DNA from 3 places in the Vibrio sp. V30_P3S12P165 genome. Region 2 is predicted to be linked to each of the others. Evidence: predicted binding sites of a transcription regulator. Region 2 holds the regulator's gene; each other region holds the start of a gene.

Region 1 (4,358 bases), on a different contig from region 2:
TCGGGTAACTCAGGAAATATTTTAAAAGCGATTGAAGCCGCTCAAGCAAAAGGGATGAAAACCATTGCCTTGACCGGAAAAGAGGGGGGCAAAATGGCAGGATTAGCGGATATTGAAATTCGTGTGCCTCATTTTGGCTATGCTGACCGTATTCAAGAAGTCCACATTAAAATTATCCACATTATCATCCAATTAATTGAAAAAGAGATGGCATAAACCATGGTGGGTTAACCGTTTAAGTTGGCCCACGGTTAGTTAAGTGGTTTAAAGAAGGAGTTGTTTAAACCATGTGTGAATTACTTGGTATGAGCGCCAATGTGCCAACCGATATTTGTTTTAGTTTTACCGGCCTGATGCAGCGGGGAGGTAAAACAGGGCCCCACCGAGATGGTTGGGGCATTACTTTTTATGAAGGACGAGGTTTTCGAACCTTTAAAGATCCAGCACCCAGTTGCCAGTCACAAATTGCTCAACTAGTGCAAAATTATCCGATCAAAAGCTGTGCCGTGATCAGTCATATTCGTCAAGCGAATCGTGGTGGGGTGAGCTTAGAAAATACGCACCCTTTTACGCGTGAACTATGGGGGCGGTATTGGACGTTTGCCCATAATGGACAACTTGTGGATTACCAAAGACTTACTCAAGGTCGCCACCGTCCGGTCGGGCAAACAGATAGTGAAGCGGCTTTTTGTTGGTTACTCGATAGGCTAGAGCAGCGTTATCCAGAGATCCCTCACAATATGCAGGATGTTTTTTACTACGTCAGCGAGCTTTGTGATGAGCTACGTAATAAAGGGGTATTCAATATGCTGCTTTCTGATGGCGATTACGTGATGAGCTACTGCACCAATCACCTCTATTGGATCACTCGTCGAGCCCCATTTGGTCATGCTGCATTGATTGATGAGGATGTGGAAGTGAATTTCCAAGAAGAAACCACCCCCAATGATGTGGTGTCGGTGATTGCGACTCAGCCATTAACCGGCAATGAAACTTGGCAGCGAATGAAGCCGGGCGAGTTTAATTTGTTTTATTTAGGTGAGCGAATTGCAACCAATGTTGAGCAATTGAAAGCGGTGGCTTTTGCTGCGCCAAAGCCGGGTAATCAAGCTCCTCAAGCTGAGCTTTAATTAATCACATAAAAAGGGTAGCCGTAAGCAACCCTTTTTATGTGATTAATACTATCTCCTTCCTACTTGAAGCTGCAGGGGCTACGTTTGCTCACCCCAATCGCATCGCCTGTATATGCTTATGGGGATGATGAGAGCCATCCGTGGCACTCACCAAAGGCCAGCCTACGGCTGTTCAAATTTGTCACGTTGCCGCCAAACTGCAACTCTCAGTTGTTTGGGTATACATCCTATTATTGGTCGGCATAACCATGGATCCCCAAAGGTTTTCCATCTAAAAAGGCTTTGCCTTGCTTCATAGCTAAACGCTCTTCCACAAACCATTGCACCACTAACGGATAGATACGATATTCTTGAGCTTGTACCTTTGCCGTTAGTGTTTCAACGGTATCCTCGTCAAAAATGGGCACTTTTGCTTGAAGAATAACAGGCCCACCATCCAATTGTTCTGTCACAAAGTGGACGCTTGTGCCATGTTCTTCATCTCCAGCATGAATGGCTCTTTGATAGGTATTAAGGCCTGGATACTTAGGTAACAGTGATGGGTGAATATTAATCATGCGCCCTAAGTAGTGGCGAACAAAATCACTGCTGAGAATACGCATATAGCCAGCTAAAACGATCAAGTCTGGTGTGTATTGATCGATATACTGCATTAATGCGTCATCAAAAGCATCACGAGTCTCATAAGCGTTTGGATCCACAAAATGTGCTGCTGCACCTGCCTTTTTGGCCCGTTCTAAAGCATATGCTGTTGCTTTGTTTGAAAAAACAGCCGTTACTTTGCCACCATGTTTACTGGCTTCACAGGCATCAATGATCGCTTGTAAATTGGTTCCATTTCCTGAAACTAAAACAACAATACTTTTCATCAATTATTTGATCTCTACTTGCTCTTCATTCGCTTGTGCCGAGGCTATTTCACCGATAATCCATGCGTTTTCGCCTTGGTGTTGTAACAGCTCGACCGCTGCTTGTGCTTGATTCTTTGGTAGGGCAATAATTAGTCCGACACCACAGTTGAAGGTGCGATACATTTCGCGTGTTGTCACATTTCCTTTTTGTTGTAGCCAAGTGAAAATGGCAGGCCATTGCCAACTGTTGCCATCAATCACTGCTTTTGCTCCTTCAGGTAATACGCGAGGGATGTTTTCCCAGAAACCACCACCAGTAATGTGCGAAATGGCGTGAATATCGTGTTCAGCAATCAGTTTTAATCCTGATTTAATATAGATTTTAGTCGGTTCTAACAGGTGTTCGCCGATCGCTTTACCTTCCAGCATTTCGTTTTTATCGGCACCGGACACTTCCAGAATTTTACGAACCAGAGAGTAACCATTTGAGTGCGGACCACTTGAACCGACGGCGATCAATGCATCTCCTGCAGCCACTTTTCTACCGTCGATGATGTTTTCTTTTTCTACTACTCCGACACAAAAGCCAGCTACATCGTAGTCTTCGCCTTCATACATTCCAGGCATTTCTGCGGTTTCGCCCCCAATCAGAGCGCAGCCCGCTTGAACACAACCATCAGCAATACCAGAAACGACATCTGCTGCTGTCTCTACGTCTAATTTTCCCGTGGCATAATAATCCAGGAAAAAGAGTGGCTCTGCACCTTGTACAATTAAGTCATTGACACACATGGCGACTAAATCAATCCCAATCGTGTCATGCTTTTTCATATCCAAAGCCAGTCGTAATTTGGTTCCAACTCCGTCGGTTCCTGAAACGAGAACGGGCTGTTTATACTTAGTTGGCAGTTCACATAGGGCACCAAAACCACCAATACCGCCCATGACCTCAGGGCGACGAGTGCGTTTGACTGCTCCTTTTATTCGTTCAACAAGCGCATTGCCTGCATCGATGTCTACGCCAGCATCTTTGTAGCTAAGAGAAGTGTTGTTACCGCTCACGGGGAAAGTCCTCGATCTAGTTGGATATGAAAACGAGACTATTCTACAGGCTTAAACCAAAAAGGAAAACGTTTGCGTCAGATTTTTATCAAGATTTTAGGTCGGAAAACCGCAATAAATGAGTGTATAATCTGAAAGTTTATTTAAATTATGCCGGAGATGGAAATGAAAGTTGTTGAAGTAAAACACCCTCTAGTAAAACATAAAATTGGTCTGATGCGAGAAGGTGATATCAGCACGAAACGTTTTCGTGAGTTAGCCACCGAAGTTGGGAGCCTACTTACTTATGAAGCGACTGCTGACTTTGAAACAGAAAAAGTAACTATTGACGGCTGGAACGGTCCTGTTGAAGTGGATCAAATTAAAGGCAAGAAGGTCACCGTAGTGCCTATTTTACGGGCTGGATTGGGAATGATGGATGGCGTATTGGAACATATTCCAAGTGCTCGTATTAGTGTGGTGGGGGTTTATCGAGACGAAGAAACATTAGAGCCAGTACCTTATTTCAACAAACTGGCTTCCAATATTGAAGAGCGCATTGCGATGGTGGTTGACCCAATGCTTGCTACCGGCGGTTCTATGATTGCCACGATTGATCTACTTAAAGAGAAAGGATGCAACCAAATTAAGGTCTTGGTTTTAGTCTCTGCGCCTGAAGGTATTGAAGCGTTGGCCAAAGCACACCCTGATGTTGAGTTGTACACGGCGGCTATTGATGAAAAACTCAATGACAAAGGTTATATCGTTCCTGGTTTAGGGGATGCTGGGGATAAGATCTTCGGGACGAAATAATTTCGTATTCTTGTAAAGTATTCTTGTAAAGAAGAGGCACTATTGGTTCCTCTTCTCAACATTCAGCGAGCTTATTTATTTAGACGCAGTGTGCCACTTTTTCTGGTGATATTTTTCGATGTGCCTTTATTGTTTGTTGTTGATGAATCACGATGCGGTTTACATTTTTCACGCCCTTTTTTCGTATTAGGCCCATGACGATGTTCATGCGCATCTCGCCCTTTAAAGGTTCGATGTGTAACTGGCTTAGTGGTTCGGCTATCAAATAATTTGGCATTGGTTGCTTTTGGGATAGTTTGCCCTTTACTGCCTGTTCGAGATGCTTCTTCGGTACTGATTGATCCTTCACACATGGCTAAAATTTCATTGACTTCAGCTTCTGTTAAATAACGCCATTGTCCGTTAGGAATACCCTCTAAAGTAATATTCATGATTCTCACCCGGCGCAATTTAAATACTTCATACCCTAACGCTTCACACATACGACGAATTTGCCGGTTTAAGCCTTGAGTGAGAACAA
Region 2 (4,358 bases):
CCAGCACTGCTGATCATTGGTTTTGTCGGTTTAATGTTAATCATGTTTACCGCCAAACGTAAAACAGGCTGTCTTGTGGTGCTCTTTGCATTGAGCGGTCTGTTTTTAATTGCCTTTCAACCCCTTTCTAGCCGCCTCTTAATGCCTTTAGAGCGTCAATACAGCGCGTTTCTGCCCGTCGACGGTTCCGTTGATTATGTGATGGTGCTTGGCAATGGCCATGTTGTGGATGGTACGATTCCACCCACCTCGGAGTTAACTCGAACGGCATTGATGCGCTTAACGGAAGGCATCCGTATTTTACACATGTACCCTGGCGCTAAGCTGATTTTATCAGGCTATGCCGGTGGTACTGAATTTAGCCATGCGAGAATGCTCGCCAAGGTGGCTCTCGCGCTTGGTGTGTCAAAATCTGATATTATTTTACTGGAAACCGCACAAGATACTTGGGAAGAAGCGCGGCAAGCTGCTGCTTTTGTTCAGCATAAAAAACTGGTTCTTGTCACTTCTGCAAGTCATATGGCACGAGCGATGAATGAATTTCACTCTGTTGGACTCACGCCTATCCCTGCTCCGACCAACTACCTAGCCCAAACGAAGGTGAGTCAAGCTTGGGATAAATACATTCCCAAAGCCAAATATCTAGAACAAACAGAGCGCTATTGGTTTGAAACGATGGGACTGATGTGGCAATCAATGCGAGATTGGGTCAGTCAGCATAACAACGCTGAACTCAGTGATACTCAATAACCAATAAACCAGCAAATCAAGATACACGGCTCTTGCTCACAAATTGCTACGTTTACTGACAATTTTGTATGGTTATAATGCATATTTAAGCTAAATTTCATTGCGGGTTGAGTCGTTGCAGTCTAAAATCTTGCTCGCTACTGACAAGATGAATGTAAAAATCAAGCCGCTATTTAACAGCGGTTTTTGTTTTTTTATTACTTTTAGGCTAATTAAAGCCGGTGCCCAAATCATGAAGCGTTATCGTCAAGCAACAGGCAAAATGGCTATTTTTCTCAGCCAGTATCATAAAATCAACATCGCCTATCGCATCATAACGCCGAATGCCCCTATCAGAGGGAAGCCTGGGTATAACTACTGCTGCACTCAATGAAGTGAAAGCCTATGCCGGCTCCAGCAGTCATTGATAGGATAAATTTATGGCTACGATTAAAGACGTTGCACGCTTAGCGGGTGTATCCACAACGACCGTATCTCATGTGATCAACAAAACCCGTTTTGTTGCAGAAACGACACAAGAAAAAGTACTCGAAGCAGTTAAGCAACTGAACTACGCACCAAGCGCGGTGGCAAGGAGCTTAAAATGCAACACAACACGTACAATTGGTATGCTCGTCACGCAATCAACCAATCTTTTCTTTTCTGAAGTGATTGATGGGGTTGAAAGTTATTGCTACCGCCAAGGGTATACATTGATTTTATGTAATACCGGTGGGATTTATGAAAAACAACGTGACTACATTCGCATGTTGGCAGAAAAACGTGTCGATGGCATGTTGGTCATGTGCTCTGACTTAACAGAAGAGTTACTGGAAATGCTCGAAAGCCACCCAGACATTCCTAAAGTCATTATGGATTGGGGGCCAGAAACATCTCAAGCGGATAAGATCATTGATAACTCAGAAGAAGGGGGTTATCTCGCAACGAAGTATCTGATTGAGAAAGGGCATAAAGCTATCGCTTGTCTTAGTGGTCATTTTGTCAAAGCCGCTTGCCAAGAACGGATTACTGGATTTCGTCGTGCCATGGCCGAAGCGAACCTTCCCGTTAATGATGATTGGATTTTAGAAGGTAACTTTGAATGTGATACCGCCGTTTTAGCGGCCGATAAAATTCTCGCCATGGATACTCGCCCAACCGCTGTATTTTGTTTTAATGATACGATGGCACTTGGCTTAATCAGCCGTTTACAACAACGTGGAGTTAGAGTTCCTGACGACATGTCCATTATCGGATACGATAATATTGAACTTGCTGAATATTTTTCGCCACCATTAACTACCATTCACCAGCCCAAACGCCGAGTCGGTAAAAATGCCTTTGAAATACTGCTGGAACGAATTAAAGATAAAGAACACGAACGCCGTACATTTGAAATGCATCCAGAAATTGTTGAACGCGATACGGTACGAGACTTAACCAAAAAATGATGGATAAGCGTAACTAAACCGATTAAAATCACTAAAAATCGAACCAGAGTCACATTTTCAAAAAAATGAAAAGTGACAACGGTTCAGTTTTAATGACTTTATCATCCGTATTCTGAGGTAATACTCGGAATACAGTATGTCACGCACAGGGCAAACCATCTGAAAGGGTGGGACGCAAAGCCTCCGGCCTAAACCCGAATGTGGTAGGTAGCGGGGTTGCCGATGGCTAAACTGCATAGACAGGAAGTTAACTTCTTATTGACATCTTTTAGCAGTTTTTTGCTAGTCTCTCGGACCTGATTTGGTGGCGAATTAGTTAATACACCGAGATTTACAACATGGATAAACCCGTATTAAAAGACTCAATGCGACTTTTTGAGCCACTTGGCCGTATCAAATCGCGTTCAATGTTTGGTGGTTTTGGCATTTTTACTAATGACACGATGTTTGCGTTAGTGGTTAATAACCAACTGCATATACGAGCAAACGATAAATTAGCCGCCAAATTTAAACAACAAGGTTATCAACCCTATGTGTATACAAAAAAAGGGTTCCCCGTTGTGACCAAATATTATGCTTTTCCTGAAACGAGCTGGTCAGATCCGCAATTCATCTTATCTGAGGCACAATCCGCTTTAAAAATTGCTCAACTTGAACGAGACAACCAAGAGCAATCAAAACCAGAACGGCTGAAAGATTTACCAAATTTACGACTAGCCACTGAGCGCATGTTGAAAAAAGCCGGCATCAACTCCGTTGAACAACTGCATCAACAAGGCGCACTAGCTGCTTATCAAGCGATACAACAAAGCCATTCCAGCGAAGTTAGCCTAGAGCTATTGTGGGCATTAGAAGGCGCAATTGAAAGAAAGCACTGGTCAGTCATTCCGCTTTCGCGACGCGAGGAACTTATTAAGCGTTTATCTTAAAAACACTCTCTTCATGCTTTTCAGCACTCAAACAATAATTAGTCCCTCAGCGAGTTGTATACCCAACCAACTTGCGTAGGGCTAATTATTGTCATGGTTTAACCTAAATCACACGATACCCAAATATGTTCTATTCTGTATCCATTGGATAACGCTAAATTTTGCCACTAATTAAATTTTTCCACTATAGTATAGGCCGCTCAATGACCCGAAAAATGCTGGTTGGATTGATACTACTTGCGATAGTGATCTTGCTCACTGTCAATTTACAACAATATCTCAATCTAAGCTCGATCAAACAGCACCACACTCAACTATCTCTATGGATTGATGAACATTTTGCCATCGCAGCTCTGCTCTATTTTGTTTTTTATGTCTTATTAACCGCCTTTTCCGTTCCTGGCGCGGCTGTATTTACTCTTCTTGGTGCGGCCTTATTTGGTTTTTGGATCAGTTTATTTTTAGTGTCTTTTGCCAGTACACTGGGAGCAACGATCGCCTTTTTGATTAGCCGCTATTTGCTCAAAGAATGGGTATACCGCCGCTTCTCTGATAAGTTGATTACACTCAATCATGGAATCAGTCAAGATGGTGCCTTATACCTATTTTCGTTAAGACTGATGCCTATTTTGCCTTTTTTTCTGATTAACTTATTAATGGGGCTCACCTCGATAACGACTTGGCGCTATTACTGGGTCAGCCAATTAGGTATGCTACCTGGAACGGCAGTGTATATTAATGCGGGAACTCAGTTGAGTGAAATAGATCAGCTCTCGGGGATCATATCCCCTTCTGTGTTATTTTCTTTTGTATTACTTGGCCTTTTTCCATTGCTGGCCAAATGGCTAATTAAACGATTACGCTATCAGCGGACAAAGCACCATTAATTGCTTTGCTGGTAAATAAAATCGATAGAGACTTGATTAAACAAACGCGGCTGCTCAACGTTACAGACATGGCCGCAATCAGGAATTTCTACTAATTCACTCTGCTGATGTGCTGCAACCATCTCTCTAACGGGATGAAGAAACATATAATCACACGCCCCCATTACATATAACGTAGGAATCGGTAACGCTCTTTCTTTAAAATAACGCATTAATGGATTCACTTCAGCCGTCAAGGTAAACCAGCGTTTAAACTCTTTTTGACAAAGCTTCTGGGCCTCTCTGACAAATAAGTGTCTAGATTCTTTTTGGCTTGATTGCGGCATGACAACGTATGCAAATAAGCGGTAAAGCCACATATA
Region 3 (4,358 bases), on a different contig from region 2:
TGGCCCATCCGTTGAAAGTGTTGGATAAATTGACACGCTTTATCAATAATTTGCTCACCCAATTCGACGACCAATTTGCGCTGCTCGGCTAACGGAATAAATACTGCTGGCGAGATCATACCTAAGGTCGGATGCCTCCAACGTGCCAATGCCTCAAAACCAATTAATTGCTCAGTAGACGCTTTGACTATCGGCTGATAATGTACGGTAATTTCACCATTTTTTAATGCCGATATAATATCTCGATTAAGCACTAATAGCTCTTGCGCGCGGGTAAAATGTTCAGGTTTAACCTTAACGACGGATGAGTAGGCACTAGAGCCATGCGTGGCTGCATAAAATCCAGTATGTGATAAATTTTCAAAGCTCTCAAAATCCATGGCGGAAGATAATAGCGCGCCTTTCAAACCTATTTCACATTCAATATCTTCTAAGGTGATCTTTTGCCGATATTCCATTAATATCCGGCCACCTTCCGTTTCTAAATACTGAATTGGCTCCTCAGCACAAATCATAAACTCTTGTTCGCTAATTCGGCCAATTTCCAGCTCTGGGAAAAACTGTTTCAACGTTGTCGCTAAATGCTGCACTAGCCGATCGTAGTAATCATGGCCATAGACTTCATCGATCTCTTTTAAGCGTGAAGCATACAGATACAATACATTAAACGGAGGCCCTTGCTGCTGAATACGTTGATTAATTCGCTGGATGAAAGTTTGTCTATTCAGCAAACCAGAAACAGGATCTCGCTGCTTTAGGGTTTCAATGATTTCCGCCTGGCGTTTTTGTTCACTGATGTCTTTTATCGATAATAGGACAGATGTATTTTCGTCATCGTCTAGCAACGCAGCTTCAACAGAGCAAGCGATGTCTGTTCCATCGTAACGCTTCAAAATCGTTTCAAAATGGCATTGCGCTTGATTTATTGATTGGTATAGCGGCTCTATCCCACACAGTTCTGTTTCGCAGCCACAAATGGTACTCAATGGCTGGCCAATCAGCTTGTCACGTTGATAACCCAGTAAAATCAGCACGGTTGGACTGGCATCGACAATCACTTTATCAGTCAACAAAATCATCCCGACGCTATGACTATGATAAAGCGCGTCAAATTTTTGTAAGGTTTCTTGTAGCTTTTCTTCTGTTTGCGAAGAAGCATGGGCTAGTGTTTTTACCCATTGCGTAATACGGTCAAACTCGTCGGTATGTCGGCTTCTTTTGGGGGCCTCGACGGTACTCAGTAAATTTTTCATGCCTTTTTCGAAGTAGCTAAAGCGTCGACTCACTGTGACCCAAAAAATACCGTACATAATGCAGGCAATTGCGCTCGTGACGATGAGCATCACTGCAATGAGTAAAATAAACACACTTTTCGCCCGCTGAAAGTAAATTCTCGGTTCAGTAGTTTTTAAAATCGCGATAGTATTATTGAGACGATCCGTGATGAAGCTGTGATGAGTCAAATGTTGGCCCGTGCGTTCAATCAGGTCGTGATCATGCTCATTTTGTTGAGGCGATAACCAAAACGAGAGACTTTCATCGTCGATTAATAGTTGATTATCGGCCATTAAAATTCCCTCATAATGCTGAGGAAAACGATTTGTTAAGTTTTGCCCCCATAGCATCCAACCGACCGATTCAGTATTGCCTTCACTGTTTCTTACCGCCGTCAAGCTCACCACCCATAACTGTTGATCGATTCGAACTAAGCTTGCCATACTGGTTTTTTTAGCATCTGGCTGAGTGTTCATGTGTTGCAAATAAGAAGAGATAGCCTGCGCTTGCAATAACATTTCAGCTTGTTTTGCCCCATCATTGGTTTGATTATAGGCCAGCATCAAGGAGTAATTAGGCCGAATAAAAGCCATCAAATCTAAGCTCAGGGCACTTAATCCCTCTGGAGTTAAGTTTCGTTCAGCATACCCGGGATCTTGGCCGGTTAGCAGCCTATAGGACTCATCCCAATATGCCCAATCATAGGATGTATCTTCTTGCCTTTGAACTAAAGACTCAATCACCGATAAAGCTTGATGACTAGCGCGATGCACTTCTATGTTCTCTAACTCATCAAGGCTATAGAGAAAAAAATACCGCGTCAGCAATAAGCTACTCAGGACAACACCGATTAATCCAAGCGCGAATAGCAACGCGGTTTTAATTTCTAAGTTAATCATTCGAAGCATTGCGGAGAACTCATCAACGTTATCGTTATGAGTACGATACTAGTGGTTAAGGCGAATAAATAACATGATCTTATTCATACATATATTATCAGTACTGATACGTTGTCCATTTTATGACCTCACAGGTAGAAAAATACGCTGAGCCCCATTTCATCAGCTTTATAAGAATTTGAGCCCTATAAGAGCTGGTTTATTTTTCAAATACCAAATTAGCTTCGACTTACCAGTATTCTGGCGATTATTGACGCATTAAGTTTGACGACACTCAAAGGCAAACGTTTTCTTTTTTTTATCTTTCCAGTATGATCGCCGCTGTTTTCGCTCTCAAGATAGTGAAGTCTTCCAGTGATTAAGCCCATGATAGAGACTTCACTTTGTACTGAAACAACTTGACGTTGCCGATAAGCAACAAATGAGTGACAAGAGTCATCTGACACAAATTTGCACCGATCTCACCATCCCTATGAGCATCGGTACAGCGTGTGATTGAACCAATACCACAGCAACTTTAAGTGGCAAGGGTATTAATGCATAACTAATAAGGATTCTTTATGTTGGGAACAGCAACGCTCAATAGTGCAACCCGCGTTCTTCTACTTGGCTCTGGAGAGTTAGGAAAAGAAGTGGCTATCGAATGTCAACGACTAGGTTTAGAAGTGATTGCTTGTGATCGCTACGCCAATGCGCCTGCGATGCAAGTTGCACACCGTAGCCATGTGTTCGATATGCTCAACCCTCAAGCATTACAACAAATTATTGAGCTAGAAAAACCGCATTACATCGTTCCAGAAGTAGAAGCTATCGCAACAGCGAAACTACTTGAGCTGGAAGCACAAGGCATGACCATTGTGCCTAATGCTCATGCCATCTGCTTAACCATGAACCGAGAAGGGATCCGTCGCCTAGCGGCTGAGCAACTTGCTCTACCAACCTCGCCTTACCAATTCGCTGACCATTACACTGAGTTTGTCGCTGCAATAGAGCAGGTCGGTTTACCTTGTGTATGTAAACCGATAATGAGTTCATCAGGTAAAGGACAAAGCATCATCAAAACCCCTGAAGACATCGAAGCCGCGTGGCAATATGCTCAAGCCGGAGGGCGTAGCGGTGCAGGCCGGGTCATTGTTGAAGGATTTATCGATTTTGATTATGAAATTACATTGCTCACCGTTCGAGCCAGTGATGGCATACACTTCTGTGCCCCTATCGGTCATCGACAAGAACAGGGCGATTATCGTGAATCTTGGCAACCACAAAAGATGTCAGAAAATGCTTTAAAAGCCGCTGAATACGTCGCTGAAGAGATTGTTAATGCGCTGGGAGGTTACGGAATTTTTGGTGTTGAGCTGTTTATTAAAGGCGACCAAGTCATTTTTAATGAAGTCTCCCCTCGCCCGCATGATACCGGCATGGTCACACTAATTTCACAAGATCTTTCTGAATTTGCACTGCATGTGCGTGCGTTTCTTGGTTTACCGGTCGGAAGCATTATTCAATATGGCCCATCGGCATCTGCCGCGCTACTCGGTCAGGGAACCGCCAATGATATCAAGTTTTCAGGTATCGAGGAGGCCTTGAGTATTCCAACCGCTCAGCTTCGCTTATTTGCAAAACCGGATATTGATGGACGACGTCGCTTAGGGGTTATTTTAACCAGAGGCAAAGACACCACACAAGCAACTGATCGAGCTATTGAGAGTGTCAAATCAGTTAAAATCCATTATTAGATCAACCGATTGTCTATACCCAAGTCGGTGTGCTGACTTGGGTATCATGATCTTATCCGGTGAGGACTTTTCTTAACGCTCGATTAGCCATACCTCTTCGGCAAAACGACTGAGCCCTTTTTTAGCCCGTTTTGGATGCTGTGCTCCTAACTCATCCCTATGCAATTGAGTCACAGAAAGCCCAGTAAACAATCGGCGAATCGCTTTTTCGGTTACACTAAATGGTGGGCCAGTGAGTTCATTTTGCGGATAATCTAAGGTCACCAATAAAATCCGTCCACCTTGATTTAATAAAGAAAGTAGCCGATTCGCATACTCATTCCACATACTTTCAGGTAGCGCAACCAGAGCCGCACGATCATAAATAATATCAACAGGATGAATAGGCGCAGTAAAAATATCGCCCGTGTACAGGCAAATTTCATCAAACTGATAACACGTATGCTGA

The links. Region 2 encodes PurR, which represses purine synthesis genes. Its sites were predicted from a motif close to TNANGNAAACGTTTNCNTNA; they were not measured.
Region 1: a site for PurR is predicted at 3,107-3,126, ahead of purM (phosphoribosylformylglycinamidine cyclo-ligase). Genes of this name have one in related genera too.
Region 3: a site for PurR is predicted at 2,451-2,470, ahead of purT (formate-dependent phosphoribosylglycinamide formyltransferase). Genes of this name have one in related genera too.

The regions. Positions count from the first base shown of each region.
Region 1 covers NZ_WXWH01000077.1:118,897-123,254, reverse strand. The annotation lists gene lpcA (D-sedoheptulose 7-phosphate isomerase) at 1-216, shown strand, start outside; gene CAG57_RS15540 (class II glutamine amidotransferase) at 288-1,130, shown strand; gene purN (phosphoribosylglycinamide formyltransferase) at 1,364-2,002, opposite strand; gene purM (phosphoribosylformylglycinamidine cyclo-ligase) at 2,006-3,046, opposite strand; gene upp (uracil phosphoribosyltransferase) at 3,212-3,838, shown strand; gene rluF (23S rRNA pseudouridine(2604) synthase RluF) at 3,910-4,358, opposite strand, start outside.
Region 2 covers NZ_WXWH01000030.1:191,311-195,668, forward strand. The annotation lists gene elyC (envelope biogenesis factor ElyC) at 1-750, shown strand, start outside; gene purR (HTH-type transcriptional repressor PurR) at 1,170-2,180, shown strand; cyclic di-GMP riboswitch class I at 2,320-2,404, shown strand; gene CAG57_RS06525 (TfoX/Sxy family DNA transformation protein) at 2,519-3,109, shown strand; gene CAG57_RS06530 (TVP38/TMEM64 family protein) at 3,313-3,996, shown strand; gene CAG57_RS06535 (alpha/beta fold hydrolase) at 3,993-4,358, opposite strand, start outside.
Region 3 covers NZ_WXWH01000040.1:13,049-17,406, forward strand. The annotation lists gene CAG57_RS08720 (EAL domain-containing protein) at 1-2,183, opposite strand, end outside; gene purT (formate-dependent phosphoribosylglycinamide formyltransferase) at 2,735-3,910, shown strand; gene CAG57_RS08730 (thiopurine S-methyltransferase) at 3,983-4,358, opposite strand, start outside.